DNA from 3 places in the Paenibacillus sp. MER TA 81-3 genome. Region 3 is predicted to be linked to each of the others. Evidence: riboswitches for the same ligand, from Rfam matches in the RefSeq annotation. Region 3 holds a riboswitch; each other region holds the start of a gene.

The links. A riboswitch is a leader RNA that binds a small molecule or an ion and turns the genes downstream of it on or off. The one in region 3 is predicted to bind cobalamin.
Region 1: it holds a riboswitch for cobalamin, as region 3 does, so the genes downstream of both, metE (5-methyltetrahydropteroyltriglutamate--homocysteine S-methyltransferase) here and M3650_RS04350 (cobalt-precorrin-8 methylmutase) in region 3, are expected to answer to the same signal.
Region 2: it holds a riboswitch for cobalamin, as region 3 does, so the genes downstream of both, M3650_RS07335 (ABC transporter substrate-binding protein) here and M3650_RS04350 (cobalt-precorrin-8 methylmutase) in region 3, are expected to answer to the same signal.

The regions. Positions count from the first base shown of each region.
Region 1 is NZ_JAMAWB010000001.1:405,239-416,110, reverse strand. Features, by position in the region: gene M3650_RS01885 (VOC family protein) at 1-410, shown strand, start outside; gene M3650_RS01880 (DUF72 domain-containing protein) at 544-1,428, opposite strand; gene M3650_RS01875 (nitroreductase family protein) at 1,865-2,515, shown strand; gene M3650_RS01870 (hypothetical protein) at 2,654-3,031, opposite strand; gene M3650_RS01865 (YuzC family spore coat inner layer protein) at 3,032-3,433, opposite strand; gene glsA (glutaminase A) at 3,523-4,461, opposite strand; gene M3650_RS01855 (DUF3939 domain-containing protein) at 4,731-5,210, opposite strand; gene M3650_RS01850 (SDR family oxidoreductase) at 5,410-6,213, shown strand; gene metE (5-methyltetrahydropteroyltriglutamate--homocysteine S-methyltransferase) at 6,339-8,666, opposite strand; gene M3650_RS01840 (hypothetical protein) at 8,836-8,973, opposite strand; cobalamin riboswitch at 8,931-9,126, opposite strand; gene M3650_RS01835 (HesB/YadR/YfhF family protein) at 9,397-9,687, opposite strand; gene M3650_RS01830 (cation transporter) at 9,792-9,995, opposite strand; gene M3650_RS01825 (L-lactate dehydrogenase) at 10,424-10,872, shown strand, end outside.
Region 2 is NZ_JAMAWB010000004.1:250,692-261,563, forward strand. Features, by position in the region: gene M3650_RS07295 (MurR/RpiR family transcriptional regulator) at 1-740, shown strand, start outside; gene lplA (lipoate--protein ligase) at 1,018-2,022, opposite strand; gene M3650_RS07305 (nitroreductase family protein) at 2,166-2,723, shown strand; gene M3650_RS07310 (hypothetical protein) at 2,837-3,301, opposite strand; gene cobD (threonine-phosphate decarboxylase CobD) at 3,630-4,718, shown strand; gene M3650_RS07320 (adenosylcobinamide amidohydrolase) at 4,774-5,511, shown strand; gene cbiB (adenosylcobinamide-phosphate synthase CbiB) at 5,640-6,605, shown strand; gene M3650_RS07330 (histidine phosphatase family protein) at 6,723-7,493, shown strand; cobalamin riboswitch at 7,675-7,885, shown strand; gene M3650_RS07335 (ABC transporter substrate-binding protein) at 8,199-9,215, shown strand; gene M3650_RS07340 (FecCD family ABC transporter permease) at 9,233-10,276, shown strand; gene M3650_RS07345 (ABC transporter ATP-binding protein) at 10,273-10,872, shown strand, end outside.
Region 3 is NZ_JAMAWB010000002.1:424,920-435,791, forward strand. Features, by position in the region: gene cobJ (precorrin-3B C(17)-methyltransferase) at 1-488, opposite strand, end outside; gene M3650_RS04325 (cobalt-precorrin 5A hydrolase) at 485-1,546, opposite strand; gene M3650_RS04330 (cobalt-precorrin-4 methyltransferase) at 1,533-2,282, opposite strand; gene M3650_RS04335 (decarboxylating cobalt-precorrin-6B (C(15))-methyltransferase) at 2,279-2,854, opposite strand; gene M3650_RS04340 (cobalt-precorrin-7 (C(5))-methyltransferase) at 2,844-3,449, opposite strand; gene cbiD (cobalt-precorrin-5B (C(1))-methyltransferase CbiD) at 3,446-4,567, opposite strand; gene M3650_RS04350 (cobalt-precorrin-8 methylmutase) at 4,582-5,214, opposite strand; cobalamin riboswitch at 5,390-5,561, opposite strand; gene M3650_RS04355 (methyl-accepting chemotaxis protein) at 5,752-6,672, opposite strand; gene M3650_RS04360 (hypothetical protein) at 6,665-6,829, opposite strand; gene M3650_RS04365 (DUF4261 domain-containing protein) at 7,200-8,330, shown strand; partial or broken gene M3650_RS33090 (transposase family protein) at 8,610-9,831, shown strand; gene M3650_RS04385 (RHS repeat domain-containing protein) at 10,141-10,446, shown strand; gene bluB (5,6-dimethylbenzimidazole synthase) at 10,660-10,872, opposite strand, start outside.

The DNA.
Region 1 (10,872 bases), on a different contig from region 3:
ACGGGTTGTTGGCCGCGGCGGACGATACGCCGTGGACCGGTCTTCCATCCGGTGCGATCATCGGTCATGTCCATCTGCACGTCGCAGATTTGCAAGCGGCGAAGACGTTCTACTGTGATGGACTAGGATTGGACATTACGATCCCATTCCGCAACCGGGCGCTGTTCGTCTCGGCCGGAGGATATCACCACCATATCGGACTTAACACGTGGAATGGCGAAGGGGCCCCTGCACCCGCTCCAGAAAGCATCGGGTTGAAATGGTTCTCCCTCGTCTTTCCTGACGACGCAGAACGTCAGCAAGTGCTGCAGCGGTTAGCGGAGATTGGAGCACCTGTGAAGACAGAGAACGAGATTCCGTTCACGCGCGACCCTTCAGGCAATCAAATACAATTGCTCACGTCCCGCTGATGAATTGGCATTGCGCCATTCACGTTGAATTTCAGCATTAACAATAAATATCAGTTATCAGGAAAGTGGAATTATATAACAAAAGCCTTCCCTGCATATACGGGAAGGCTGTCCAAGTCATATGTGTTCTATATTATTCAAACAGCGTCATCTGCTCCAGCGGCATTGGCGGAACATTCATATGAAGCAACTTCATAAGCTGCTTCGCATTGGATGCTGCGTCGCCGCCTGAGTTGTTGTTGAAGATAACCCAGCATTGCTTCGTGGATTGCAGCAAGGTGTGCAGATACTGCTTCCATTCTGTCAGTTCTTGTTCCGAATACCGGTACAAATAGCGGACTTCCCGCCAGTTCGGCTGGCTGGACGATTGCCAACCGGAATCGTTCCGTCCATGCAAGCGTACCATCGTGGCTCCGTCATGCGTTGGCTCAAGCACGGTAGGCACCGAGCCTTCGCCTACCTGCGGTTCGTCGCACACGCTGTGAATCCAGCCTTCCTCACGCATAAAAGCGAGTGTTCGCTCGCGCATATCAGGAGCAAACCAGCTTTGATGGCGAAATTCCAATGCCAGCGGCAAGCCATCCATCCATTCACTCGTCCGGCGCAATATTTCCACATGCTTGCGCGCACAGTTGAACCATGGCGGGTATTGGAATAGAACCGCCTTCAGTTTCCCCTCAGCGCAAAGCGTCTCCGCGGCATCCCGGAACACCATGAACATCGTCTTCGCGTCATCGAATGGAATCTTCCCCCGTGAATGTCCGGTCATGCCTTGATAAGCCTTAACGATGAAGCCGAACTGCTCCGGCGTTTGTTCGCTCCAGCTTATCATGCGCTCTGGGGTCGGTACCGCATAGAACGAGCTGTCGAGCTCCACCAACGGGAAATGCGAACCGTACACGCCAAGCTTCTCGTTAGCTTTCGTTCCGGGCTCATATATGGCATCATGATCTCCCCATCCGGCCAGACCAATCTGAATTCGCTGCTCCGTATTGAGCTCATTTTCATTAAAAGGCATACCTATCGTCTCCGCTATCTTTTTCTCCCGCCCTTATCTCCTCTGCCCTCGACTGAATTCAAACATCAGAGGCAGGTCGTTACTGATATTATCGTCATTTCCAGAGTACAATGCAATCTTCTCCCGTCGTGGCGGCGGGTTACAAACCGGGGTAACACTTTTGCGCAAATGAATAGCTTTCTATACTTCTCATTCGAATGATATGGCTATGAATCTAATCATAAAGCGTACAACTAGTCTTGTATCAGCTAGGTTAGGGCATAACAATTTCGCTGAATGGGGAACCTGACAATGCGACATACAATGGTTGCAATTTGCACATTGTAGCAATAATATTATTCGTGTTACTATATATAAGTTAGTCCTAATTCAAATTATAATTATAATGACTTCTATACTTATTCAGCAGAATGAACCGAAAGGATGATCCCTTCGCATGAACAACAAACAGACGTTAACATCAGATGAAACGATGCGTTCCCGCCATTCAGTTCGCAAATATGTGCCCAATGTCCGTATCCCTGAAGCCGAACTGAACGAAATATTGGAGCTTGCCGGAACGGCGCCCTCTTCTTGGAACTTGCAGCACTGGCGCTTTCTCATCATTCAAGAAGAAAAGAACAAGCAGCGCATGCTCCCGATTGCCTATAACCAACAACAGATCGTTGACAGCTCTGCCGTTATCGTCGTCCTTGGCGATACGCAAGCCAACCTTGTGGCGGATGAAATCTATGGAGCGGCTTTGAACGCTGGCGCGATTACGCAACAGGTGTACGATACGCTTCTGGGCAATATTCAACGCGCATACGCATCCTCCGCGACGCTTGGCGTCGAGGAAGCCATCCGCAACGGCTCCTTGGCCGCGATGCAGCTGATGCTGGCTGCCAAAGCAAAAGGCTACGATACGTGTCCTATCGGCGGATTTAACCGCGTTGAACTTGTCAAGGCATTCCAGGTTCCTGACCGTTATGTGCCTGTCATGCTGATTACATTGGGACAGGCGGCTGCCCCAGCTCATGGCTCAGGACGCTTCCCGATTGAACGCACCGTCATTCTTGAGACATTTGCTGCGTCTTCGAACGAATAAGAACAACTTCTCTGTTCCAAGCGTCTGAGCGATAACTGATCAGGCGCTTGTTTGTTACATAGTTACCTATGCACTCCGACAGTCTTTGCAAGTCGGCATCATCATTGCAGCAGACGAAGCATGGCGTACACCTTGCGCTCAACACACGTGTGTATTGCTCACGCACATAGAGCTGCGCTGAGCCATCTCCGTCCAGGAAGCAGGCGATCCATTTGCAGGGCCATCATTCACAATCGCAACGCTCAACAGATTACCTTCGTAAAAGAAGCCTGCATTGATTCCCATATAGCCGCTGTCCTTCACGTTCGTCGCTATCGAGAACGGTTCAATATTATCTGCTGCAGTTTTTACGATATGAAGCTGAATCTGTTCTTTGCTTGTAAAGGTCTCGTACTGATACAAGTTAGGGCCGGGACCTTGCCGGAGATGAAAAAATCCAAAAATGACGATGATAAAAAGAGCCAAGATAATAGAGAGCGATACGTATGTTCTGATGTCGATTTGGCGATTGTCCATTCAACTCCAACGCATCTTCACGACGAGCTCACAGCAACTCTGCGATTCTTCTTCTGTTTTAAAAATTAGCTGAATGCCTTCGGGGGAAAATTTGACCGCCAAGGCGGAGCTTGCGCCCGCACCGCGAATGATTCGGAGCACTTCCAGATCATTGCCGCGCTGCGCAGCATCCATAATGTTGCTCGCCAATTCCTTGGACTGCCGAATCCGTTCCAGTACTTTGGCAGCTTGCTGAGCAAGTTGATGAGAATTCGCCGCGGATGTGATAAATAGCGACGGATTGACAGGCGGGTATTCATCCGGCCGAAACGGAGGCTGAGTCACAGGACGCACAGGTTGTACGGATCCGATACGTTGAATCGAGCCGATGCGGTAAGTAACTCCTGGCACATAAGGTGACATGGATTCACTCCTTTATTGTTAAAGATTATTATCGTTCCTAATTTAATATATATGACAGCCTATGAGTAGTGAGAAAAAGATGTGCCTTTTTAAAAAATACTCCAATCATAGCGTTCGGACAACGCTGCCAGCAATTGTACGCCTGCGACACTGTTCCCCTTTTCATTCAGAGAGGGACCGACGAGACCGATGCCCATTTGTCCCGGAATAAGCGCAAGAATTCCGCCCGACACCCCGCTCTTCGCCGGAATGCCCACATGAATTGCGAATTCGCCTGAAGCATTGTACATGCCGCACGTCACCATGAACGAATTGACGATTTGTACATAATGTCTTGGGATGAAGCATCTTCCCGTCACCGGATCACAGCCATGATTGGCCAGCACGAGCGCCATCCGAGCCAACTGCGTCGTGTTCACTTCAATGGCACATTGGCGAAAATATACGTCCAGCGTAGGCTCCACGTCATCCTCTAGAATGCCGTTATCCTTCAAAAAATAAGCGAGCGAGCGATTGCGATGCGCAGTCGCCTTCTCGGACTCATAGACGTGCTCATTCCACATCAACGTGTCATCGTCAGCCAACGTACGCACAAATTCCAGCATGCGCTCTGCCTTCTCACGCGGGCTCTGGCCTTCAATGAGCGAGGCAATCGCAATGGCACCCGCATTGATGAACGGATTGAACGGCTTGCCGGGATCCACTAGCTCCAGCTTCAGGATCGAATTGAAGTCATCGCCTGTAGGCTCCATGCCTACCTTCTCGAACACCTTAGCCTCTCCGCTATCCAATAGAGCCAGCAGCAGAGAGAACACCTTAGATATGCTCTGCATCGTAAACTTAAAGCCGCAATCACCTGCATGAGCCTGCTCACCTTGCGTTCCTAACAGGGAAATGCAAAGCGCATCGCGCGGAGCATTTGCCAAGCCGGGAATATACGTGGCGACTGCACCTTTTGCTGCTGTCTTCCTGCTCTCCTCCAACCAATGGGGAAGCTCCTGTTCTAGCTGCTGCCAATAGGTAGACATATGTGCTGCGCTCCATTCCTTCCGATAATATGCTTCTTTGTTCACAGTCGTTCACGATTTGAACATGCATTTATAGAGTGTCATTTACGATGTGGAACCATTCATTGAGGGCATTTCGCCAACAGACGACTGTCACTGCGCTCCTTCTTCACTTCTTGAATATCTGTTCTGCAATCCAGCCGATGATGTCCATGATCTCTATTAGCATATCATTTCCAAGCGCAAAAAAGGACCCTATTTCCACTTCAGGAAAAAGGGTCCTTCGCACGTTATTGAATGATTCCGGGACGATGCCAATCCGGTTCATGTGTAAGCAGGAACTGCTCTGTCGTGAGATAGAGCGGGATCGGGGGCACTTCCTTCAAATAATGCCGCTGCATTAACAAATCGTAATGCACCTGCCGGTTCCGGGTACCGGTCATGACGGGCAAATCTTTATGCTCATCCATATAATCGTCAACCGCGGTCTGAACTATATCCAAATAAAGAGGGATGAGCATATCATTCTCCTCGAAAATTTCATACGTATAACGGGACATATAGAACTTCTGATCCGATACGCCGCCTAAATAACGGCTGATACGCTTCAGATCAATACTTTGGTCCTCTTTCAGCAAAGTCGTGCGTTGAATTTGTTCAGGCATGTCGTTCTCGAACTGAAGCACTGCTCTTTTTACGTCTTGCAAGGACACATGTACAGGAGCATTCTCTTGTTTCTGTTGTTGTTTCCGACGTTTAAACCAGAGCATGTCTGAACCCACCTCTCTGTTTTCCTATGTTATGCAGATGGAAACAGGAATAATGTATTCGCTTACATATCCATTATAACATAGATTCAATATGGATCACATGACGCATGACAGGTAGGTTTAACCAAATCCACGATCAGTGGAGCAATATCAACATGAATCATCAAAAATATTGATATGACAAAAGGGGCAACGATATATGAACACGCAGCAATCCACGACTACACATCAGATGACAGGAACAGCCATCGTAACCGGAGCAGGGTCGGGAATTGGCCGGGCGGCTGCGATACGTCTGGCGGAGGCAGGCATGACTGTCGCGCTGTTCGACCTGAAGGACGAGCATACACAGCAGACGGAAGAATACATTGCCAAGCGATTCCCTGGACAAGCATACGCTTATGATGTGGATTTGAAAGATCCAAAACGGGTAGAAGACGCCGTCAAGCAGGTTGCCGAGCAATGTGGAGACATTAAGGCGGTATTCGCGAACGCGGGCATTAACGGCGTGCTCTCTTCCATTGAAGAGTTGAAAGTCGAGGACTGGGAGGAGACGATGAAGGTCAACCTGACTGGAACATTCGTCACCGTGAAGTATGCTCTGCCCTATTTGAAAAAACAAGGCGGCAGCATCATCATAACAAGCTCTATTAACGGCAGCAGAAAGTTCTCCGGATTCGGCATGAGTGCGTACAGTTCTTCCAAGGCAGCTCAAGTGGCATTTGCCAAAATGGCTGCGCTGGAGCTCGCTCGTTATAAAATACGAGTCAACGTCATTTGTCCGGGAGCCATTGAGACGCACATTGAAGAGAATACGAACCGGAAACCGTCCGTGAAGGACATCGAAATCCCGATGACTTACCCGGAAGGCAGTCAGCCGCTTGAGCATGGGCCAGGGTCTCCCGAACAGGTCGCTGATCTGGTTGCCTTTCTGGCATCCGACGCCGCAAGCCATATCACCGGCGCGCAAATTATGATTGACGGCGCCGAATCACTTCTCTAGCTCGATACTAAAACACGTCCATCCTTAGCGCAGTCACAGAAAGTGAAATTTCCGTGCCTTGTTATCCGGATGGACGTGTCTTCTTTCGTGTCTTATTTACTCATCTCTTGCGTTGCATGCCCCGCTTAGCTGAGCGGCTGCACTTCCGCAACTTTTCGTTGCTGGCGGACTCGTTTCGTTGCCTCTACCATGTGGCGAAGGGCCGCGACCGTTTCTGGCTCATGACGCGTCTTTAAGCCGCAATCTGGATTAATCCAGAACGATTCCACAGGAAGCACAGCCAGTGCTTGGTCGATCAATTGCTCCATCTCTTCGACGGAGGGAACGCGCGGACTGTGAATGTCATACACTCCAAGTCCGATTCCGAGCTCATAATGCTGCTTCTCCAGTGTGGCAATCATATCTCCGCCGCTGCGCGCAGTCTCCAACGAGATGACGTCCGCATCCATCTTGCGAATCGTGTCCACCATGTCGGAGAAATCGCAATAGCACATATGCGTATGAATCTGCGTCTTAGGCTCCGCGCCGCATGTGGCCAAGCGGAATGCAAGCACGGCCCACTCCGTGTAATAGGACGCATCCTCCGCTTTGAGCGGCATGCCTTCCTTCACCGCCGGCTCATCCACTTGAATCATTCCGATGCCGGCTTGCTCCAAGGCGGCAATTTCTTGGCGCAGCGCATAAGCCAGCTGGAATGCCGCTTGTTCGCGCGGGACATCATTACGGACGAACGACCAGTTCAGAATCGTCACCGGACCAGTGAGCATGCCTTTAACCGGCTGCGCAGTCAAAGACTGGGCGAACGCCGTCTCTTTCACGGTCATCGGTTCTGTGAACGCGACATCCCCGTAGAGAACTGGCGGCTTAACGCAGCGGGAGCCGTAAGATTGCACCCAGCCGAATTTGGTAAAGGCGAAGCCGTCCAATTTTTCGCCAAAGTATTCAACCATGTCCGTACGCTCGAACTCGCCATGCACGAGCACATCGATGCCGATGTCTTCCTGGATGCGAATCCAACGCGTCATTTCTTCTTCCAGGAAAGCTTCATATGTTCGTGCATCCCACTCTCCCTTGCGGTAACGCAATCTCGCCCGGCGAATGTCGGCCGTTTGCGGCATGCTGCCGATTGTCGTCGTCGGCAAGAGCGGGAGTTCCGGCCAGCGCTTCGAATGCAGCACTCGGCGCTCCTCATAAGGCGTGCGCTTAATTCCTTTCGCCTTCTCCTCCTCCAGCAGCTCGTGCAATGCTTGGACGATATCTGTACGCTGGCGGGAAGGCTCGTTGCACCATGAGAGGACGCGCGCGGCACTGTCATTCAGAGCGGCACGAGTTGCGTCACTAGGCTGCGCGATATGACGGGCCAATTGCACCGTCTCCTCCAGCTTCTCATCCGCGAAGGCCAACGCCTCACGAATTACCTCCGGAAGCTCTGTCTCGCGCGTCGCCGTCAACGGCACATGCAGCAGGCTGCAGGATGACTGTACGATCCAGCGTTCCTTCGGCACGATGCTCGCAACGGATTCCAGCCACTCCGCCACTTCTTGCAGATCAGTACGCCATATGTTTCGGCCGTCGATAACGCCGAGCGCTAACGTTTTATCTTGAGGGAAGCCCGACTTGCGAAGCGCGGCTTCGTTGCTTGCTTTGCCATGCACGAAATCCAACCCCAGCGTATTGACCGGCAGTTGAACGAATGCTTCGTAATCCGATACCGCATCGAAATAAGTTTGCACCCATAACGGAAGCGTCGGAGCCGCTGTCCGTAGCTGTTCGTATACGGATTGCACAGCCTGCCAATCTTCTGGCTTCATTGCCAACACGAACGCCGGCTCATCCAGCTGTACGCACGGAACGCCCTCCGCTTCAAGCTCGCGAAGAATGTCGCTGTACACACCGATGAACTGCTTCAGGACCTGCAGACGTTCTCCTGCGGGAACCCCCTTCAAGGAGCGCACATACGTGTAAGGACCAATGATGACCGGCTTGCCTTCGATGCCCAACTGAAGCTTCGCTTTGCGATAAGCTTGCAGCGGCCGGTTGGAAGTAAGCTGTGGCGCTCGACCTTCCCATTCTGGCACAATATAGTGATAGTTCGTGTTGAACCATTTCGTCATTTCACAAGCAACTGCATCTTGGGTTCCGCGTGCAAGAGCAAACATGAGATCAGGCGATACTTCCCCGCCTTCATACGAATAACGTGAAGGGATGAGTCCGAACATCGTAGTCATGTCAAGCACATGGTCGTACCAAGAATAGTCGTTTACAGGAATGTAATCGAGACCGGCTTGTTGCATTTTGGTCAATCGCTGCAATTCAATCTTGTCTAATTCCTGCTCCAGCTCCTGAGCCGAAATCTTTTTCGCCCAATACTGCTCCAACGCTTTCTTCCATTCGCGATCATAGCCGATGCGCGGATATCCTGCTGCACTTGTCTGTACTGATGATGCTGTCATTATCCTTGCTCCTCTCCATATGTGATTCCCCCGCGGGACAAATAGGGACAATTTCTATCTGTTAACACGGAATTAGCATATAACATTATTCGCCATAAGGAAACCACAAAAAAGGACATCCTGCCAACTGACAGAGATGTCCCGTAAACGTCCATGACGGAATAATGGCTCATCGCTTTCCTATCATCGTCCCATCCGGCTGCGCCGGACATCGACACGCGATTTCCATGTTTACGAACACTTCCCTATCTCCCGTAGGTACAATCAGTGCTGCCAGAACAGGCAGGTCTCCTGGCTTCAGCGTCATCGGTGTTAGCGGCCTTCCCGGTTGCATAAGCGAAACCAGTGGCCTGAAGGCTACACCTCTTCTGATACAGTGGCGGGACCGCGTCGGACTTGAACCGAACTTCCCTATTAAGCTTTGACATGTTCGCAAAGCGCCTGTTCCCTGATATGCAGTTGTGTTGGAACGTGATGGACACCTTTCCAATTGAGAACGATTATAAACTGTCTTGCAGCGGATGACAAGTGCTTTTTCCAAATGGACGAGCAGTAAAGTATGGGGTTGAGGAAATGTTCCAGAAAAGGGTTAACCTTTTCCTGATGTACCAGTCAATTTTGATTAAGAATAGGTTTACCTTCTCCCATGTCTTCCGGTAATGCATCTCCAGAAAGTCGAACCCATACTCGTCTCCCAAGTATGCCTAGCTTGGCAATGAAAATACACACGCTATATGGACATTCCTTCATTCAAGAACACGATGTCTTCCCCGTTCTCATCTAAGGTCAGCTCGCGATTGTCCAAGAACCACAGATCGTTCTGCTCCATGTAGAATGTAATGCCGTCCACGACTTCGGTTACGCCAGGATATTGCGGGCTGTCTTTCATGATGCCGAAAGAGTAAGGTCCTGAAGCGCTGAATCCACTGTAGCGCACGAATACGCGCACCGTATCTCCTGCTGTAAATCCCCAATCGGTCTGAAACCGCTGTGCCGCCTTTGGTGTCACTCGTAATTGCATCAACGGACCTCCTTTATTCAATCTTTTCCCTTCTAAGCTCGATCATACCATGTGGAGAAACCGATGAAAATACCAACTTTTCACCTTGCATCATTCATTTACGATCACGAGATCACATCGAAACCTTGGTCCTCGATCGCTTCGCGAATCTGATCCGGCTTTACTGCCGTCTCGTCATAAGTGACACTCACTTGCTTCGCCGCCAGGTCCACCTGTGCTTGTCCGCCGATGCCAGCAACGGCCCGTTCGACCGATTGCTTGCAATGTCCGCAAGTCATTCCTTCCACTTTCACCGTCAAATTCGCCATCATAACTGCCTCCTTTATATTCATATCGTTACTTCTGAATTGTCATCCATATCTCCAAGATAACTCCTTCCTCATTTTCCTGCAAACGTTTCGGGGCCACTCACATATAAACGAGCTCCATGCACGATGTACAACCACAGAACACATTTCACAAAACACATATATTTCGAGAAAAATTGATATAGTCGAACTAATGATCTTGGGCGCATTACCGCTCAAAATCAGAGCCTCCTCATATCGAGAGGTATCGAGAGGAAAGCTTTAATTTAATTGCATTTTACATCTCTCGATAACGTCGTGATGCCTCCTTTCATGAAATTTTCATTTTAGGTTGGCTATATGTATGAATATTGGTTAAAATTTAATTGTTACATATTTTGAACAAGCTGTCTCATGCTTCATTGAGCACAAAGGAGGCAATACACATTATGACCCAAATATCCAAAGTATCCCGCATTGCATTGATCGGTTCGGGATTCGTCGGATCCAGCTATGCATTCGCCTTGTTCAATCAGGGCTTAGCTTCCGAATTAGTCATTATCGACGCCAACCACAAAAAAGCGGAGGGCGACGCGATGGATCTAAACCACGGCCTTCCATTCGCATCCAATATGCGAATTTGGGCTGGGGACTACAGCGATTGTAAAGACGCTGATTTGGTCGTCATCACAGCCGGTGCGAACCAAGCTCCTGGCGAAACACGTCTCGATCTCATCGAAAAAAATGCAAAAATATTCAAGTCTATCGTTGAATCAGTCATGAACAGCGGCTTCAACGGACTGTTCCTGGTTGCCACCAATCCGGTAGACGTGCTTACATACGCGACATGGAAATATTCCGGCTTGCCAGCAAATCGCGTCATCGGATCCGGTACGAT
Region 2 (10,872 bases), on a different contig from region 3:
ATGCCACGGTTACGGATTTGGCGGAGAAGGCGGATGCCGGAGAAACGTCGGTACTGCGGTTCTGTCGCAACCTTGGCTTTAAGAGCTACCAGGATTTCAAGCTGTCGCTAGCCAAAGATTTAGTGACGCCTCTGAAGCATCAGGAAAGCCAAATCGAAGAGAACGATGAGCTCTCCATCGTGGCACAGAAGATGACGATGGAGAACATCGCCTCGTTAGAGCATACGTTGTCGCTGCTTAATATGAACGAGCTGCAGAAGGCGGTCGATGCCATTCTGAAGGCCCAACGCTTGTTCTTCATGGGAGTCGGCTCATCTGCGATGACGGCGATGGATGCTCAGTACCGCTTCATGCGTCTCGGCTTCGTAGGGGAAGCGGTAACCGATCCGCACGTAATGGCCATGAATGCGACGTTGATGTCGTCTAATGATGTTGTCTTCGGTATCTCGACCTCAGGCAGCACGAAGGACTTGGTCGATACCGTTCGGCTGGCTAAGGAAAATAACGTGTATTTCATCTGTCTGACGAGCCATGCGAAGTCACCGATTACGAAGTATGCGGATTCGATCCTGCTCATTCGTTCGCGGGAAACGCCGCTGCAAGGAGGGGCTTTCTCGTCGAAGATGGCGCAAATTCACGTGCTGGACATCCTATCGACGGCCGTGGCATTGAAAGCGAAGGAAAAGACGTACCATGCGATTCAACAGACGGCGAAGTCCGTGCTCGATAAGCTGTATTGAGTCGACGTGAAAAATACCAACGGCCTGAATGCGAAGCGGGCGGCTGGTGTTTTTTGTAGCTGCAGGCGATTATTGATAGAGGGGCTCTGGTGTGCGGACATGCAGTCCGCAACGATTCGCGTCGGCCTGCATCTGCTTGCACTGGTTGGCATTGTTCGGTATTGGTTGGTATGTGTCTTGCGGGCTGCTGAACTGCACTATTGCAGTTGCGGGCATCGGGCGCAGAGAGAGTAGAAAAAAGCGCTCCGCCGATTACCCGGCGAAGCGCTGCTTCACTCTACTCTTGTAGCATCACCAAGCCGATGAAATCTTCCTTGGATATATTCCCGAGATAATGCTCGACATTCATTTCTTCGAGCGCCTCTCTTACCGCCTGCTCTTCATAGCGGACGCCGGCCACCCGTGCCTCGATATCGCTCACCTCGCCGACACCGAAGAAGTCGCCGTATATTTTCATCGATTGAATGATGCCATCCGCCACGTCCATGCGCACGTCGACGATGCCCGCCGGGAACTTCTTCGAGTGCTCGACATTGAATTTCGGGGATCGGCCATAGTTCCAATCCCAGTTCTGATAGCGCTCCTCCGAAATGCGATGAATCGTCTCCCAGTCCTCAGCGGTTAGCTTGTACTGCGGCACTTGGTCTGGCTCTACACCGAAGATGTGGCGGAGAATGGCTGCTTTGAACTGCCCGATGGTGAGCGGCTCGTTCAGGAACTCGGAAATGTTGGCTACGCGGGAGCGGACCGATTTTGTTCCTTTGGATTCAATTTTGATCTGACGCACCTTGAGCGCCGAAGCGACGTGCTCCATCTCTGATTGGAAGAGCAGCGTGCCGTGACTGAACATGCGGCCGCGTGTAGAGAACTGCGCGTTGCCGGAAATCTTCCGTTCGCCGACTTGAATGTCATTGCGCCCTGTTAAGTCTGCATCGACACCGAGTGAGCGGAGCGTATCGATGACGGGCTGGGTGAATTTGCGGAAGTTGTGGAACGACTGGCCGTCATCCTTCGTAATGAAGCTGAAATTCAAATTACCTGTATCGTGATACACGGCGCCGCCGCCGGATAGGCGGCGAACCACGTGAATATGGTTGTCTTTGACGTATTCGGAGTTAATCTCCTCAATCGTATTCTGGTTCTTCCCGATAATGATGGAAGGTTCGTTGATATAGAACAATAAATAGCTCTCTTCTTCCAGCGGTAAATGCTTGAGCACGAACTCCTCGATTGCGAGATTCATGCGGGGATCGGTAATGCCTTGATTATCGATAAATTTCATTGCTCGTCCGCCTCCTTATGATGTTATTGTAATCGATTTAAGAAAAAATACAAAATAGATTTGATATTGATAATCGTTATCACATATAATGGGTTATAGTAAATACATGCACGGTAATAAGTGCTGAACCAAGGAGGACGAACATGTCCATTGCTTCTATTATTCGTGAACGTCGGAGTATTCATGAATTTAATGATAAACCAGTAGATCGAAGCCTGGTGCTTCGACTGTTGGACGATGCGGTGTGGGCGCCGAACCACGGGCTCCGCGAGCCATGGCGCTTCATCTATGCGGAAGGAGAGGGCAAATCGAAGCTCGTTAACGGCCTGATGACCATCTTGGACAAGACGAAGCTGAAAGGTGCAACCGATGAGCAGAAGCAGAAGTTCCTAAATCACCTGAATAATGTTCCGGCCTATTTGATTGTCGTCATGCCGGAGGACCCGCGCCCGGCCATTTGGGAAGAGGATTTGGAGGCGGTCAGCTGCCTCATTCAGAACTTCCAATTGCTTGGCTGGGAAGAGGGGATCGGCATGCTGTGGCACACAGGCGATTACATTTACAATAAGAAGTTCCGCGAGCTTGCCGGAGTCAATCCGGGAGAGAAAATCGTCGGCGTGCTTCGCCTCGGATATTTCGACGAAGCGCCTAAGGCCCGCCCGCGTACAGCAGCGGAAGAACTTTTCACTGTGTTGAACTAAACGGCTTCATGTATTCGATTATGAACAACAAAAGCGCAGAAGCCAACAGGCCTCTGCGCTTTTCTTTGCGCTATCACAGCAGTTTTGTGCTATAACCTCAGAAGTAATCGTTTTCATTTTTGTGGATGGTCCATGGCGTCCGGCTTCAAGTAACGATAATACAGCAACAGCTCTACCGCATACTTAATAATCCATGCCGAGAGCAGCACGCTGACGAGAAGATGGGCGCATACAAGCGGAGACAGCAGCAGAGTGCGCGTGTCGGACACATAAATGAGATAGGCGGCGCAGCATGCGACTGCAAGCACGAGAAAGACAAGTGCCATCTGATTCGCTTGCAGCGAGACCATGCGTGCCACATCTTTATCTTCAGGCTCGTCCTTGGACATGAAATTGACAAAGTACATGACGGCTTGAACCACTACTGCAGTGCCGAAGACGTTGCGAGCCAGTGCCATCATTTCCGTACTGTACAGTCCGATATCTCCCTTGAGGCGGAACAGGACCGTTGCATAGTAGATGGTGACAATGATGGCGGCGCTGAGAGAGGCCCAGGATGTTTTGTGATGCACCGACATAATTATCCCTCCTCCGAATTACATGACGACTCCGGCCGAAATGTAGAGTGTACAGTGATTATACAACATTTAACAGATGTGTAATAGTGTGCGATTTTCCAATGTTTTTCGGCATTTCGTTGAAAAGGAAAAATCGTTTGACGAACGCTGGAACGTTACGCATAATGTACGAATAGAAACGATATAAGCGCGTGTTCAACAACCTCTAAAATGAGCGCCCCATCTTATCGACCCTTGGCTGATAATAACAGCTTCTGTAGGGGAGTTGCAAGTAGGGGCACGTTGATATAAAGATAGTCTATTTCTGGACAAGGAGGCTGACATGTCTATGATAGAACGGTTCGGACACGGAGGAGATGTGTGGACGGCTGCGGATACGTTCGGCGTATCGAGTGAGGCATTTCTGGATTTCAGCGCTAACATTAATCCGCTCGGACCTCCGCCGATTGTGGCGGAACGGTTGCAGCAAGCATTGGAGGGTATCGTTCACTACCCGGATCCGGGCCATCGGAAGATGAAAGCGGCGCTGTCTGCCAGGCTGCAGGTCCCACAGGAACGAATAGGCATCGGCAATGGCGCCGCTGAATGCATGGCGCTTCTTCTGCTTGCGTTCCAGCCGCGGGTCGTCGGCGTCATCGCCCCCTGCTTCTCGGAATACGAGACCTTGTCACGGCAATTCGGGGCGGATGTCGTAACGGTGGTTGGACAAGAGGAAGCAGGATTTCAGGCAACGGAGGAACAACTGTATCAGCTCATGCTGGAGACCGATCTTGTATTCATCGGACACCCGAACAATCCTACGGGCATCGTCTATGACCGCGAACGGTTGGAGCGGGCCGCCCGTATGGCGGAGAAGACGAATACGCTGCTCGCTGTCGACGAAGCGTTCATTGATTTTCTACCGCATGAAGAGAAGGTTTCACTGCTTCCGGTCCAGCATCAATATAAGCAGCTGATCATCATTCGTTCGCTGACGAAATTTTATGCCATTCCCGGCCTTCGCTTGGGCTATGCGGTGGCTCATCCCGAGTTGATTGCAGCGATGAGCGCGAAGCAGGTGACGTGGAGCGTCAACGGACTGGCGCTTGCTGCCGGAGAGGCTCTGCTCACTGATAAGCATTATGACGATTATGTTCGAGCGACGCGCGAGCTGATCGTGACGGAACGGACCTGGCTGCGCGAGCGCCTAGCCAGCCTCGGTATCAAAACGTGGCCCAGTGAAGCGAACTTTCTGCTCTGCCGGGCACCGACGCTTTGGACGGCGAAGCGGCTGCAGGAGGAACTGGGGCGCAGAGGGATATTAATCCGCAACTGCGATATGTATACAGGGTTGAAGGCGGGCGACTTCCGAATTGCAATTAAAAATCGAACGTTAAATGAACATCTGGCGGTTTCAGTACAAGCTGTGTTACATTAAAAGGATGTTATTAGAGAGCGTTGTTACTAGTAAAACGGGAACAAGGGGGAGAACGATGCAGCCTTATCGCGACGGTGCGCGCGCCTATACAACCGAATGTATTGCGGACGTCCATGTCCGCTGGGGGCAGGAACATTTGACGGTCGATTTGCCGCAGCGGGTACCCATCTGGAGCAGTGCTGCCTACCATGGCGGCAGCTGGACAGGAAGCCGAATCTTGAATTGCATGGTACGCAAGGGCTTCGATTGTTCCGATCCGGTTAAGTATATGCATGGCGTGTGCGAGCAATGGGGATATGAGCCAGATGATACCGTCGGCCTGATGACGGCCGCAAAAGTGACTCACGCGTCAGTCGCGGAGGAGCATGGGGACGGCTGCTCGTTGCTGTGTGTTACGACGGCAGGGACAAGCAATGCGGCTCGTGCGGGACTGCCTCGCCAAGTATTCTCGGCGTATGAACCGCTCAAGCCTGGCACGATAAACACGATAATCGTGTTGGATGGCAAGCTGTCTGATGCGGCAGTATGGAATGTGTTCATGACGGCGACGGAAGCGAAATGCGCGGCGCTAGCCGATTTACATATTTATGATAAAGAGACAGAGCGCATAGCGACGGGAACGACGACCGACGCGATTGCTTTTGCGGTGCTTGATAGCGGGCGCGATACCGAAGTGCATTCCTATGCGGGCACAGCAACCACGCTTGGAAATGCAATTGGGCGGCTTGTGTACAAGACCGTTACGGAAGCGGTTATGACTCAGCATGAAGATGACGGACGGTTGTTTCCATAACGCTCGAATCGTTGAGGCGCTGATAGCGCATGTTCAAAAAGAACCCTTTTCAGAACCGAGAAGCTCAAAGCATGAGCTGTCGAGTTAGAGCAAATGAATGCGGGTGCAACAATTAAGGTGGGGAAGAAATGATAGCGGCGTTCATCATCATAGCAGCATATATATGGGACAGGATTATAGGTGATCCTCGTTGGATTCCCCATCCCGTCATTATGATAGGAAAGGCGATCACGGCGCTGGAGCATGCTATCCGCAAGGCGGCATCATCGGAAGCGGCGCTTAAGCCGCTCGGCATCCTGCTCCCGGTCATTGTCGTTGGAGGCTCTTATGCTTTGACATGGGCGCTGCTATGGGGACTCCATGAAATTCATTTCTCTCTCGCATGGGCGGCCGAAGCGATTCTTATCGGCACGACGATTGCGACCAAAGGACTGAAGGATGCGGGGATGGCGGTGTATAAGCGGTTAGCCGCACGGGACATCGACGGTGCGCGGCGTGAAGTCGGCATGATTGTCGGACGTGATACGGATGAACTCGACGAGCCTGAAGTCGTGCGCGCTACGGTTGAAACCGTAGCCGAGAATATTGTGGATGCCGTCATATCCCCGTTATGTTACGCGCTTATCGGTGGGGCGCCGTTAGCTATGGCGTACCGGGCGGTAAATACGCTCGATTCGATGGTCGGTTATAAAAATGAGAAGTACGGCAACTTAGGCTGGGCCTCCGCGCGGCTGGATGACATTGCGAATTGGATTCCGGCCCGCTTGACGGCAGTTCTCATGGCGATATGCGCCTGGATGAAGGGATATGACGGGACGCGGGCTTGGCAGACAGCCAAGCGTGACGCGCCGAGGCACCCGAGCCCGAACAGCGGCTGGCCGGAGGCGGCTGCAGCCGGGGCGCTTGGTGTCCGGCTCGGTGGATATAATGTGTATAAGGGCGTACGATCGTTGCGTGCTTATATGGGAGACGAGGTCCAGCCTTTGCAAGCACAGCATATTCCGGCTGCCTGCAGTCTGCTGACAGGCAGTACACTGGGCTTCACAGTCATCGCTGCCGTGCTGCTATATGCGCGCGGGGGATGGCTCCTGTAGATGAATGGCGGATGAAGGAGTAAGAATGAAATGAGACTGACACGACAATATAAAGCTCCCCGTCAGAAGAGGCGCCGATCAGGAGCAAGCCCATCTGGAATGGTAACAAGAGGTGCGATGTCCAAACGGAATGTACGCAGAAAAAAGGGCGTACGAGATACCATCGTGCGATTCGCGATCGTGCGGCACGGATTGACGCAGGCGAATGTAGAACGGCGTTATATTAGTTATACGGATGATTCCATCCTGCCACAGGCTTCAGAGGAGCTGAGGCCTTTGCGCCGGGCATTGGCGCACCCTGCTCCGATCCTCTACACAAGCGATATGCGCCGCTGCCGCGAAACGATCGCGTACTTGCGGCCTCGCGACAGCCGAGAAGCATCTGTTGATACACGGCTGCGCGAGTACGACTTCGGCATGTGGGAAGGCTTGACCTATAACGATCTGAAGGAAGAGCCCCAATATCGAAAGTGGCTGGATGATATGTCGTCCGTGCAGCCGCCGCGGGGAGAACCGTGGCAGTCATTCTGCACGCGTACGGCACATGTATGGTGGGAGATACTGAGAAATGCGCGGGCGCAAATCCGCACCGTGCCGGAACAGTCAGGTGTGGCTCGCACCCGGAATCGTCCACTGCGAACGAGCAGGAACCGAAAAGCTCGGATTCGGACTGACCGCTTCGTGCAAGGTGCGTCTGGCCGAATGGCGCGCCCGGACGTGCTCGTGGTGACCCACGGCGGCATTGTACGGAGACTGCACACGCTCGCATTCCCGCGCAAATCGTTCTGGGAGGCGGCTGCGCCGATTGGCGGCGGTGTTATGATTACGGCGAAGCGTTGCGCGCGCAAATGGGTGTTCCTGCGAGCTGAGCGTTTTCCCTCTCTATAGTGGGGGCAGCCGGGGCGCGAGATGGCCGGATTGTTGATTTGTATCGGGAGACAGGTTGCCCTTGTGAGCAACCTTATTGCAAGAACGGAGCTTTTCCCCTATAATCTATTATCAAGTTCAATGCTTGAACGGACAAATGAATAGTGCAATTTCTTCAGGCCCTTGCGTGTACGGATACGATTGATCCGATCTAATATATGATCCATGCCCAAGGTTAATAGGGAAGCCGGTGAAATTCCGGCGCGGTCCCGCCACTGTGAATGGAGTGTTGCGCTCATGAAGCCACTGTCGATGCGGCGCCGGATGTACAGATGTTCGGATGCGGCGACGGGAAGGCGAGCGGCAACGTGCAGCTCCTAAGTCAGGAGACCTGCCTGAAGATAGACGAGCAATATCCTTCGCGGAAGGGACCACGTCTACAAAGTATGGCATGAGGCAATGCAAGACGCTGTCGATACCGCTGTTGCGGTAAGCATGGCGCTGGCTATGCCGTGTCGTACCTTATAGGCTAAGTGAGACGAAGTCCCCCGATCCGTAGGATCGGGGGTTTTTTAACACTGTGTTCTTTGACAACCTATTGTATATAGATGAAGGGATATGCTCGTCACCTGACCATTATTGCGCACTGCGTTTACCGCGTTTGCTCCAGTTCACAGAAGACGATTCACACTCAAGGAATATATTAAGCAAGGGAGAGGAACATGTATGCACAAATGGCTGAATAAAACATTGGCAGCCGTATTGGCAGTTATTTTGGCAGTAAGCTTGACGGCTTGCGGCGCGAGCACAGGGGAAGTGAAGCCTTCCGACAACACGGCGGCGCAGCAGGAGAACACAAATAAAGAAGCTTCCAATACAGAGCAACCGAAGCAGGATGACGCTGCGAAGACGACATATCCGCTTACCGTGAAAGACGTCACTGGTGAAGAGTTCACCTTCGACAAAGCGCCGGAGCGCATCATCTCGGTATCGCCGGCAGAGACAGAGTCGTTGTTTGCTCTTGGCTTGGATGAACAAATTGTCGGGGTATCCGACTATGACGACTATCCAGAAGCAGCCGCCTCGAAGGCGAAGATGGGCGGTATCGTAAAACCGAATGAAGAGGCGATTATTGCAGCGAAGCCAGATATTGTCTTCACCGGCATCTCCATGAAAGAGCCAGTCGTGAACAAATTCCGCGAGCTAGGCATTAAAATTTTCAAAGTGGAACCGAAGACATATGATGACGTTATTAAAAACATAGAACTGTACGGTCAAATTACGGATCGTCAAAAAGAAGCGCAAGCAGTCGTTGAGCAAATGAAGAAAGCGCGCGAAGAAGTACAAACTGCTGTGCAAAGCGTTACCGACAAGAAAAAAGTGTACATTGAGTTCTCCCCAGGTTGGACAGTAGGCAGCGGTGAGTTCATGAATGAGATGATCGAGCTTGCCGGCGCTACGAACGTAGCAGCGGATGCGGAAGGCTGGGTGCAAATCAACGAGGAGAACATCATCAAGTCGAATCCTGACGTCATTTTGTACACCCAAGGGGTTGTCGACCAGGATACGAACAAGTCATTGGAAGAAATCATCCGCGGACGTAGCGGGTGGAATAACATTAACGCGATTAAAAACAACCAAGTTATCGCTGTGGATCAAAATTTGCTCAGCCGTCCGGGACCTCGTGTGGCGGAGGGGCTCAAAGCCGTTGCAAAAGCGATTTACCCTGACTTGGTGAAATAACCGATGCGGAGAAATAGATGAAAAAGATTGTATGGTATGGAGGAGCGAGCTTTGCGCTTCTCCTCTTGTCCGTTGTGGGATGCTTGGCTGTAGGCTCGGTGCAGATGCCTTTAGGTGAAATGACACGCATCTTGCTCCATCATATACCGGGCTTGGACTCTATATTTCCGGTGACCTGGGATGACGCCTCTGCGCAAATTATGATGAAGGTGCGCTTTCCACGCGTCGTGCTTGCGATGTTGGTCGGAGCAGCGCTCGGTGTGGCAGGCACCGCGTTTCAAGGCGTGCTGCGCAATCCGTTGGCTGACCCGTACACTCTGGGCGTATCGTCCGGCGCGTCCGTCGGCGCGGCCCTTCTTATATACTTCGGGCTCCAATACGCGCTGCTCGGAGAGTGGACCATTCCGGTCGTCGCTTTCGCAACAGGGACGCTGACGCTTATTATCGTCATGAGACTTGCCAATGACGGCGGGAAAATCCCGATTGAAACGCTTATTTTGTCAGGGGTCGTTATGCAAGCCTTTCTTGGCGCGATCGTCTCCTTCTTAGTCGCGATGACGAAGCAAACGATTAACGAAATATTGTTCTGGGTCATGGGCAGCTTGGCGCTGCGCGGATGGTCCTATACGGTTGTGCTGGGCCCTTACTTGGCTATCGGCATCATTATTCTCATTTCCTATGCAAGACCGCTTAATCTGCTCGCATTGGGCGAGCGGCAGGCCTCTCATCTCGGGCTTCATGTGGAGCGCACGAAGTGGGTAGTGCTGCTTACCGCCACATTAATTACGGCGGCGGCGGTGTCCGTATCTGGCGTCATCGGCTTTGTCGGCTTGGTCGTTCCGCACATATTGCGTTTAATCGTCGGTCCGGATTACCGCTATTTGATTCCGCTCTCAGCGGTGGGCGGCGCAATCTATGTGATGTGGGCGGATACGATTGCAAGAACGGCGTTTGCACCGACGGAAATTCCTCTCGGCGTGGTGACTGCATTTATCGGCGCGCCCTTCTTTGCTTACCTGCTCATTCGGAACAAGCGTACGAAACGGGGGAAATGGTCATGAGACATATGCTGGCACAGCAGGAGGCGCAATCAGCGGAACCAATCATTCACGCGGAGCGGCTGTGCAAACGTTATGGCGACAAAACGGTGCTCGACAACGTATCGCTTTCCGTGCAGCCCGGAGAATGGGTCGGCATCATCGGACCGAACGGAAGCGGGAAATCGACGCTCTTGTCGCTCGTATCGGGGGCGGATACCGTGTCTGCCGGACGTGTCCGCATTCAGGGTCGGGCGCTTGCCTCTTATAAGCGCAAGGCGTTATCGCAGTTGATGGCGGTGCTGCAGCAGGAGGCGCTGCCTCCGCTTAACTTCACCGTGCGCGAAATTGTTGAGATGGGACGATTCCCATATCAATCGTGGCTCGGTTCGGAAGGCGAAGACAGCGGTCCGTTCATTGACGGCATTATGGATCGGCTGCAGTTGACTCCACTCGCGGATCGTCCGCTTGACCGATTAAGCGGAGGACAGCGACAGCGGGCTGCGCTGGCGAAGCTGATGGCCCAGTCGCCGAGCATCGTGCTGCTGGATGAGCCGACCACCTACCTCGACATCCATTATCAAGTCCAATTCATGGATGTCGTGCGCGATTGGCAGCAA
Region 3 (10,872 bases):
CTTCTCGGATTGTAGAAGCAGACGACAAAATCAGCTTCCGCCGCCAGCTTCACCCGTTTCTCGATGACTTCCCAAGGCGTCATCAAATCACTTAAGCTGATATGGCAAAAATCATGCATCAGGGGCGCTCCCAGTCTTGCCGCCGCGCCGATGCTCGCCGTGACGCCAGCCACGATCTCGACTTCGATCGATTCTTTTTCTTTATCCAGAATCTCGAGAATCAGGCCGGCCATGCCGTAAATCCCGGCATCTCCGCTGGATACGACCGCCACGGTCTTTCCTGTTTTCGCAATATCGACGGCTTCCTGACAGCGGTCGATTTCCTTCCGCATCCCCGTTTTGACCACTTCTTTATCCTGGATAAGTTCTTGAATCAGCCGTATATACGTAATGTATCCCACGATCACATCCGCTTTTTGAATGGCTGCGAGCGCCTCTCCGGTCATCATGTCTCTCTCGCCTGGCCCAATTCCTACTACATAAATCATGCCATCACCCCATTGCTCATTTTCGTTCTCTCTCCCATGGCCATTGTGATCCCGCATGCGGCGAACCTTGGTGTCAGTACCCGGCCCCCGCTGGCCAGATCGGCCGCGGATAGCGCTACGTTGCCAACCTGCACGGTCTGTCTGACGAACTCGGATACCGGATATTTGTCCGCGACTTCTCGCAACTGAGCTGCCGTATACGTGATGAAGGGACAATTCAATTTTTCCGCTAATTGCTTGATCGCCGGTTCATTCTTTTTGATATCGATACTGGCGATGGCGGAAAAGGAATGCGGATCGGTATCATGCTGAATGCAAAATTCAGTAAACGCCTGCATCATCTGTTCAGGCTCTGTTTGTTTACGGCATCCGACTCCAAGCACGCGTGTCTGCGGAACCATCTTCAGCGTGTGTACGTTCAATTCCGGCAGACGTTGCCGATGCGTGATCCACACCAATGCTTCTGTCTGTTCCGGAAGCTCATGCGGATTCGTGACCGATGTGAATCCCCGCCGGTCTATCTCTACCGGCACCTCCTCATATAAGCCCACTGTTTTCCCGGCAGCCAACAGACCGTTGATTCGCTTGCAGTTCTCGCGAAAGTCCGGTATCCATGCAGGCACGGACGGCACGATTATATCGAGCGCCGCCACCTTCTGAACGTCCGTTGCCGTTGTAATAACGGCTGCCGCCCCCGTAAGATCCGCCAGCTTCCGGCTCAATTCATTGGCTCCGCCCACATGTCCCGACAATAGACTGATGGCATGATGTCCTTTTTCATCCATCACGACCACCGCCGGATCATACAGCTTGTCCGAGATGACGGGAGCCAGCGTCCTGACGGCAATTCCAGCAGCCATAATGCAGACAAGAGCATCATATTGCTGGAAAAGAAGACGCATCCCGGTTGCAAAATCCGGTTGAAGTGCAGCAAATCCTTCGGATTGCAGCTTCGCTGGAACAAAGCAATCTGCCGCCAGCACCTCCTTGATCGTGGCTGCAAGCGCTTTGCCGTGTTCCGTGACCGCAATGATGGCGGTGTTCTTATCTGTACTCATGCGAGAAATCCTTGTCGTACAGCTTGGAATAATAATAGGTCTCGCCCAGAAAATCCCCTACCATAATAAGCGCCGTTTTCGTGATGCCCTGTTCCTTTACTTTGTCGGCAATATCCCGCAGGGTTCCCGTTACTTGTTTTTCATCCGCCCAGGTCGCTTTATAGATGACGGCCGCCGGCGTATCCTCCGAATAACCGCCTGCCACAAGCTCTGCCACCACGTTCTCGACAGCTTGCACCGACAGGAAGATAACCATCGAGGTGCGGTGCGCGGCAAAGGATCGCAGCGATTCCCTCTCCGGAACCGGCGTTCTGCCTTCCATGCGCGTAATAATTACACTTTGGCTCACTTCCGGCACGGTATACTCGACACCGAGCTGCGAAGCGGCCCCGAGGAATGAACTTACCCCAGGCGTGCAGGTGAACGGAATATCCCGTTTTTTCATTTCCTCGATTTGCTCCCGAATCGAACCGTAGATCGAAAAGTCACCGGTCTGGAGGCGGACGACTTGCTTCCCGGCCTTGACGCCTTGTTCCATACAATCGATAATCTCCGTCAAATCCATCATAGCGCTGTTGTAGATTTCGCAGCCTTCTTTGCAGTACTCCAGCAAATCCGGGTTCACCAGCGAACCGGCATAAATGACGACATCCGCCTCTTTTAGGAGGTTGTATCCTCGCAATGTAATGAGTTCTTTATCTCCAGGCCCCGCCCCGACAAAATGCACTTTCGTCATGCTGTCCCGCTCCTCTCTTTTTGGCAAGCGATAATAAAGGTCGGATTTTGGGGCTTAAAATAATGCCCTTGTCCAAGTTCATGCCACTTCGACACCTGCATTTGCATGATCTCGACTTCGTTCCAGGGCCCTTTTTCGAGATAGGCTGCCGCTTCGAGGGCATTTTCCATCAAGATGAAATTGAGCACAAGCTGGCCGCCCGGCTGCAGCAAGGCATGGCACCAATCGATGATCTCCGTTAATTGCCCCCCGCTGCCGCCGACAAAAATAGCGTCAAACACGGTATTGTCCAGCGGGACGGGAGCCTTTGCCGCCATAATCTCCACATTGTCAAGCGCCAGCTGCCGCCGGTTCTGTTCGATTAGTGACAACGCCTCTTCGTTCCGTTCGATCGCGGTTACCGCCACACGGGGAAACATCTTCGCAACCTGAAGCGCTATGCTGCCCGTGCCGGCTCCGACGTCGAGAAAACGGCGGCTTGTCTCGTCCAAAGCTAATTTGTCGATGGATACGGCACGGACCTCCGCCTTGGTCATCGGTGTCTTGCCGCGAATAAAAGCTTCATCCCTCATCCAAAATCACCACCACATTCATATCATATTGAGCCACAACCTGCTCCGGCTTCAGCCGGTGAATCCGTTCCTCAGGATAGCTGAGGTTTTCTCCGATAATGAGCGTTTTGTGCAGCTTCCGCCGCAGAATTTCCTGGGCGATTTCCGCCGGTCCAAGCTTGCTGTCCGTGACCATCGCCACTTTCGGGTGCGCGAGCAGAAAGTCGAAATCAGGCTGTTTTCCGTGACTGCTCGTCATGTACAGGTCATTCATGGCAATGCCGCAGCGGCTGCACAAATATTGGATGGAGCTGATCCCGGGTACAATTTGAAGCTGTTCCGGCGGGAACTTCTGCAGCGCCCAATTTCCGATGCCATATATTAACGGGTCTCCGGAAGCAAGCAGCACGATGTCCTGGCCGATCCTCTCTACCAAAAATGCTTCCAGCTCCGAGAGCTGCGCGGGCAGAAGCTTGCGTTCGGCCGGGTTGTCCTGCGGGATTTCGCCCAACTGTCGCTTCGAGCCGACAATCACGTCTGCCTTCTGTATGAGTAAAGCGCCCGCACCTGTCATCAGCTCCGGGCTTCCCGGGCCAATTCCGACAATATGAATCATCGCCATGCCTCCCTGATGGTTGAGATGTCGCAAGTGGAAGCCAGCATTCCCCGTTCGGTTGAAAACGTGATGACGTCGATATCCACAATCGGTTTGCTGTATTTCAAAAACGCTTCTGCCCGTTGCTTCACTTTGTCCGTAATGGTCTGAAAAACCTCGCTATACCCTTCCGCGACCATAATTTCTCCGGCGGCTTCCGTCGTCGTGCAGGCCGCAATTCGCTGGAGCAAGAGAAGGGGCGCGCCGGCAAGCGCCAGATTCGCCACCAAAATTTCTGCCCGGGCATCGGCATCTTTGCTGTGCGTTGTGAAAATACCGGCGGACACTTTAATTAATTTGCCTAAATGGCCTACCATCAGCACGTGTTCAAACGCGAGGCGCTGTGTTTCTTTGAGCATGTAGCCGACGAAATTACTCATGGAGACCACATATTTGCCGTCAATGCCAAGCTGCTCTTCCACGAAGCGCTCCCCGTAATTCCCGGGAACCAGAATGATTTTCCGGAAGCCCTGCGCTTTTTTCATTTCGAGTTCGATGGACAGCGACTGCTTCCACCCCTCCTCGGACATCGGAGTTACGATTCCGGTCGTTCCCAAAATGGAAATCCCGCCGATAATCCCCAGGCGGCTGTTCATGGTGCGCTCCGCGCGCTCTTCGCCTTCCGGCGCGAAAATGATGATATCCGCCCCTCGTTCAGGGCCGATCTCTTCCCGTACGGCCGCAGTAATCATTTGGCGCGGTACCGGATTGATGGCCGCTTCCCCGACCGGGACCGCAATGCCCTTTTGCGTCACACGCCCGACGCCCTGCCCGCCGTCGATTCTGATGTCCCCGCTGGCGTTCAAGGTGACCTGCGCAAAAATCCACATTCCATGCGTCGCATCGATATCATCGCCGCCGTCTTTTTGAACGGCGGACGTTGCCGTATGCCGATCGAATTGCTGCTTGTCCACCGGAAGCTGCAAGCATGTTCCGTTCGGCGTGATTATCGTAACTTCGGCTATTTTCTCCTGCTTGATCACCATGGCCGCAGCCGCTTTGGCCGCAGCAGCCGCGCAAGTGCCTGTCGTATAGCCTTTGCGCAATTTTTTCCCCTCATAATACACGTAGTCTGCCATCGGGCCACCTCTTCTTACATCGCGTACAGCACGGCGTTCATGATGGCCGCAGCCAGATTGCTTCCGCCCTTCCGCCCCCGGGCAACGACCGCCGGAATGTCGCTTTCATAGAGCGCTTCTTTCGATTCGGCCGCCCCGACAAACCCAACAGGCACGCCGACGACAGCCTCAACGTCCAACTCACCGGCAGCCGCCATCTCCAGAATTTGATAGACGGCGGTAGGCGCATTGCCGATGACAAACAATTTCCGCCCTTCTTCTCTGGCAGCAAGCTGAATCCCTGCCATGGAGCGGGTGATGCCTTGCTGTTGGGCAACCTCCGCCGTTTCCGGCTCATTGACGTAGCAGCGGTAGCGGCAGCCGTATTGCTCCAGCAGCTTTTTATTCATGCCGCTCAGGGCCATATTCGTATCGGTAAAAATGATGCCTCCCTGCCGGATCGTTTCGCGTATTTTCGTCAAAGCATCATGCGTAAAAACGAGATTATCCAAATAGTCAAAATCCGCCGTCGTATGAATCGCCCGCTTGATGACCAGTTCCTCTTCCCTATTGCGGAATGCATATTCAGGTCTTGTTTCCTTAATGATATCCTGTATGATTTCAAAGCTTTTTTCTTCAATCTTCTTAGGATTTTTGATGTAATCCATCTTTCCCTCTCCTTTCCCGAGTTAACTTACAGCCTCTAAAAAGGGAACAAAAAAACACGAAACCTAAAGGTCTCGTGTCCATACGAAGAAAAGGCAGTATCCAAGTGTGTTTATGAAATGAACACACTTGTGCCTGGGTTCTCTGCAATAGACAACTGTTCCCTTAGAAGTTGTTGCAAGGCTGAACAGAGGAGGTCTCCTGACTTGGCATCATTCTACTTTCCCGCCTTCCCGGAAATGGTTCCAGTGACATCAATGGGATTTCGTCCGCTTCACAGTAGCTAGGGCCTGTAGAGGAATCGCACCTCTTTCCCTGATCTCCGCTCAGTTTTCTATTCAATTTTTATCAGGTTGAATTTTTTTCACTTTAATTGCGTGAATCTCTCTAAGATGAATCATAGCTTGGTTGATACGATGCCGCCTGTGACAGAACTCATTGCACGTGAATTTGCAAGACAACAAAAAGAGCGTTTCAAGCCTGCTGATGGGCTAAAACGCTCTTTTTGATTTCTTTGTGATATGAATGTCCAGCCCTCGTTACATCATAAAACTCAATGTTTTCGCCTGCGCATCCAGATTACCCGCTGCTTTACCGATTTCGGCAAATTCCTCAGTGGCTTGCCTAATTTGATGCTGACATTCGACGATTGCGTCCCGGGAGCTCTTCGTCCCCCCGCCGACATGTCCTACCTTATCGGCGATTCCCTCGATGGCGGCTTGGACTTCCTTGGCCGCCTCTTGGACATGCTCCGCCAGCTTCCGTACCTCGGCGGCAACCACCTGAAACCCTAGGCCATGCTCCCCGGCATGGGCTGCCTCAATCGCCGCGTTCAGGCCCAGCAGGTGGGTTTGTGAGGCAAAATCCTGGATCATCTGAACAATTCCTTTGATGGACTTGTATTCATCTTCCAATTGCCGCAGGAGGGTTAAGTTATCTTCACTGTCAGTCACCGCGCGCTGAATGGCTGCCGCAACCTGCTGGTTGCGCTCCACGCCTTCTTCCGTCCGCTTCAGCAACTCTTCCGCCATCAGCCGCAGCTCGTCCTTCATTCGGGAGGCGGCGTTTTCCCTTGGCGTGATGTCGGTCGCCACCTTCAAGACAGCCACTGTGTGGCCGGTATCATCCAGAACCGGCATATACGTTGCTTCAAGCCACACCAGGTCCCCATTTTTCGCTACCCGGGCGATTTTCTGTTGAAATTTTATACCGTTCCGCAAATTCTCCCAAAACGTATCATACTCCGAACTGCCGACAAACTGTTGCGTGCAAAACATCCGATGGTGCTTGCCGACAAGTTCTGACGCCGTATACCCCATCGTCTGAGCAAATAGATTGTTCGCCCAAAGAACTTCACCCTGGATGTTAAACTCGATCATGGCGAGCGACTGCTCCAATGCGGCCAGCACCGCTTTCTCCTCCAGCACTTGTGTACTTTTCTGCCTCATGCCACTATTCATTCATGCACATCTCCCTTTTTTCATGCCATTGCAGCAGGCGTGCCATCCATACCTGCTTGCCCCCGGTTCGATTACGACCTCTGTATCCCTGCCCATGAGATGGCGCAGCCGCTGGCTGATGGCTAAGCCTCAGTCCGGCACCTCGATCTTTGCACATTGTTGAATGATCAGCTTGTGTCATGTGGACATACTGCGAATAAGATCTACCAATTTTTATGTAAATAATCCTCTATCTTTATGAATTGGTATTACTTTCATCCCATTTTCTAAGCTGATGTTCAATATGCTTCAGGACTTTTTTATTATATAACATAGATCTCACCACCTTTGAAACAAAAAATCTCGCCTGCATGGCAGACGAACGATACGTCATACCGCTTCCTGTTGTCCAGCAAAAAACTCTTTGTTGAGTTACTTCGCTCCTTTGTTCAAAAAGAGTGGTAGAGCGCAACGAACGTACAAACTGTTTACTTTAAAAGATGGCGCCGACACATTACAATATTATGGTAAGGGAGAGGAGAGATGTAATGATAGCCCAACAACAGGCGGCAATGCAATCCATGATAGAATGGCTGGCTGATGAACATGAACTCGGTCGGAAACCTAGCAAGATTGAGATCGCAGGGGAATTTGATCTGCACAACATGCACTACTACATATTCAAGTATAAGAAGATAATGCTCGGAAAATGGCTCCTCGGCGTCTGCGGCGGCTATGAAACTCCGTCTGACACGGAGCATTGCGGCCATGTGTTCAGTGAGATGCAGCCCTATGATCCAGCTACTGCGGAGCAGGAAGCGATTGCGACGGTCGAAATGATCCGCGAGTATTGGATGAAGCAAGCGGCCGCTTTGGAGGCGGAACAAGCGCAAAATGATGCTGCAGAGCCTGAAAAGGAATCATCTGGCATTTTTAACGGTTTCGTTCTGCTGAACTCTTCGGAGTGCGATCTCGATCAGATCAAGGAGAACCTGCTCCAGGACTGGAACATCTCCTGTTCACCAACAGAGGGAGAAGGTCAGAACTCCGAGGAAGAAAAGGAGGGAATCCTGGTTTTTGAGGTGGAGGGCTTCACCTTGGCCGTAAGCTTTGTAGATGCTCCCATACCGGACGGCGAGGCCGAACATTACGCGCAAGGGAACTACCTCTGGCAGGAGGCCGCGGAGATCACCAAAACGCATGTGGCTCAAATCATATTGGCTGCATTTACCCGCTCCGCCTCCCCGCTCGACAGCGGAAGGCTGTATACCAAGCTGGCGGCCAGCTGCTTGAAGCTCCCGAATGCAATCGGGCTCTATTCATCCGGCACCGTCTTTCAGCCTGAACTATTTGTGGAGCTGGCCGAGATGATGAAGTCTGGTGACGAGTATCCTTTATTAAATCTGGTACATTTCGGCCTGGTCAGAACGGAAGCAGGGACGAACGGATATACGGTCGGGCTGGAGCATTTCGGCAAGGACGAATTCGAAGTGCTCGACAGTCAGGCAGCCCCTGCCGAGCTGCGCAACTTCCTGATTGATATTTCCGCTTATGTCGTAGAGCAGGACATCACTTTACGAGATGGCGAAACGATTGGCTTCACGGCTGAACAGAAGCTGCCGATTACCCGTTCTAAGGGCGTATATGTTAACGGAGACAGTCTTAAAGTCGAATTTTGATACATAAAAGAGCAGTGAAGCGTTATGCTTCCTGCTCTTTGTCGTGCTCCGACGGCTGCAACTTATTCAGTCTTGTAATTTTTTCAATGCACTCAACTGCGTTAGATGCGACACATCCCGTGCTGATATTTCAATCCACGCATCCGTGTAGGATGCGATATATTATCACATATAGTATCAAATAGTCAAGTGGATTTCAATCCACTGTTGTTCTTCTGTGATAATGTCACCCTATAACTGTTCTGAGATAATGTCACTATGGGACAGGAGATAATGACATTGACGAAAGCAGAAATGAAGAAGGTACTCGTTGTGGAGAAAATCATAGATGGGCGGATGACCAATAGGGAGGGAGCGGCAGCGCTTGGTTTATCAGAACGCCAAGTCATTCGATTACAGAAGAAATACCAATCCGGAAAAGGGGCACAAGAACTTATACACAAGAATCGGGGGAAACGGACACGCCCTACCCAATGAAGTGAAGGAACGAGTCATTGAGCTGTACACAGCCAAGTATTACGGGAGCAATTGCTGTCACTTCGCAGAGCTTCTTGAGGAGCATGAATCGCTGACACTGAGTGCCTCCAGCGTAAGGCGCATCCTTCTAACTAGCGGGCTTAAGCAGGCCAAGCAACGGCGCCGCAGGAGGATCGGGCTCCGTCCTTTACGCTGCATGCTGCGATTGACGATGCAACAGGTACGGTTGTCGGTGCCGTCTTTCGTCCGAACGAATGCCGGGAGGCCTATTCCCTTGTCATGCAGCAAGGGATAGAAAAATACGGGATTCCCCTTGGGTTTTACAGTGATCGGCATACGATTTTCCGGTCGCCTAACGAAAAGCTGACGCTCGAGCAAGAGCTCGCTGGGGAGACCAAACCGCTCTCCCACTTCGGCAAGCGATGGCTGACTTGCATATTGAGCACATCAAGGCAATTACACCGCAAGCCAAGGGACGGGTGGAACGTCTCTGGCAAACGTTTCAGGATCGCTTGGTGATCGAACTGCGGCTTCTTGGCATCAGACGCTGGAAGAGGCGAACGCGGCTCTGCCCAGCCTATTGCAGAAGCACAATCACAAATTTGCCATAGAGCCTAAAATGACCGTTTCGGCTTACCTGAAGCTTGATCCGTCTATCGATTTAAATCATGTGTTCACGCTTCGCAATTATCGGCAACTCGGGACCGGAAACACCCTCTCGTACAACGGAAAGTGCTATACCCTTACCCAGCCTGCTTCCCTTCGTCTAGATGCAAAAACGACGGTTGAAGTGCGGGAGACGTTAACAGGGGACGTATTATTGTGGCACCAAGGCCAACCCTGGGCACTGAAAGAAACTCAGAAGCCACAGCGCAGGACGTCTGGATCAAAAAAGGCGAGTTCTGCGTCGCCACGCAAACCCGCCCAGAATCATCCGTGGAAAACCACGTATGATACCACTAAAAATAAGCGTACCAATACCCGGCGAATAATGAACAATTCCACTGGTCTTACCATCACATAGGAGAAAATAGTAACCTGAATCCGTGATCTTTGCTCCTTAAAGTGGGAAAATTAAAGGAATTAGCAGGGGAACTGCTACTCATTTTTCATCCCGGAAATGCCCGGAAATCCTGTTGATTATCCAATAAAAGGTCGTAGAGGATGGAAAAAAATATCTGAGTACCGCTATGACGGCTTAGGCGCGCGCTCAGAGCAAAACAGCCGGGAAAACGTACGACTTTGTAATTCACCTGCCCCCGGCGTACAATGATGTGTTAGCGGTATACGAGGGGCAGAAGCTGTAGGAAAGTACAGCTTCTGCCTGGATCGTTTGCACAAGAAGCACAGCAACAGAGAGGGCGGGGGCTATTCCTGTGATCATCTGGGGAGCATTATTGGGATTCAGGATCCGAAAGGCAAACTGACGGAGACGTACAGCTACGATGAATTTGGCCTACTGCTAACACAGCCGCAAGTTGGTCGAGCCGTGAACTTCGCCTATACGGACTATCCGTATGAGGAGAACGGGCTGTACTTTGCGCAAGCGCGGTATTATAAGGCGGAGATTGGGCGGTTTATAAATGAGGATGCGTATGAGGGAGAAATCATTCGAGTACTACCTGCTCTCTTTAACTGACAGTAAAAAGTGTTCTTGTTTCATGTTGTTTTTCAATAAATTTAAGACCTTTAGGGCGGCAATCCCCCCTACCCCCCAGTGACGAATGAATCGAGCGGCTAAGTCAAATTTTCCGCTTCCCTTGCTCGTACCGTAATATGTTCAAAATTGCCCAGACCAAAGCCGATGAGAAGTAACAAGCTAAATAACTATAGCTTGTTACAATCCATTCGCTTATTGTTCTCCCCATTTATTATGAAATATTAGATTTTCAAGAGATTTTCGTTTTTCCCACTTCACTTGTTCTAAAATGGGAGCAGAAGGGTAGTCGTCCGTATATCCAATGGAAATTAAAGCAACAGGGTCAATGTGCGGAGGTATTTGCAAAATATCTCGAACATCATTTTTTTTGTAAAAACTTACCCATCCCATGGCTAAACCTTCTAC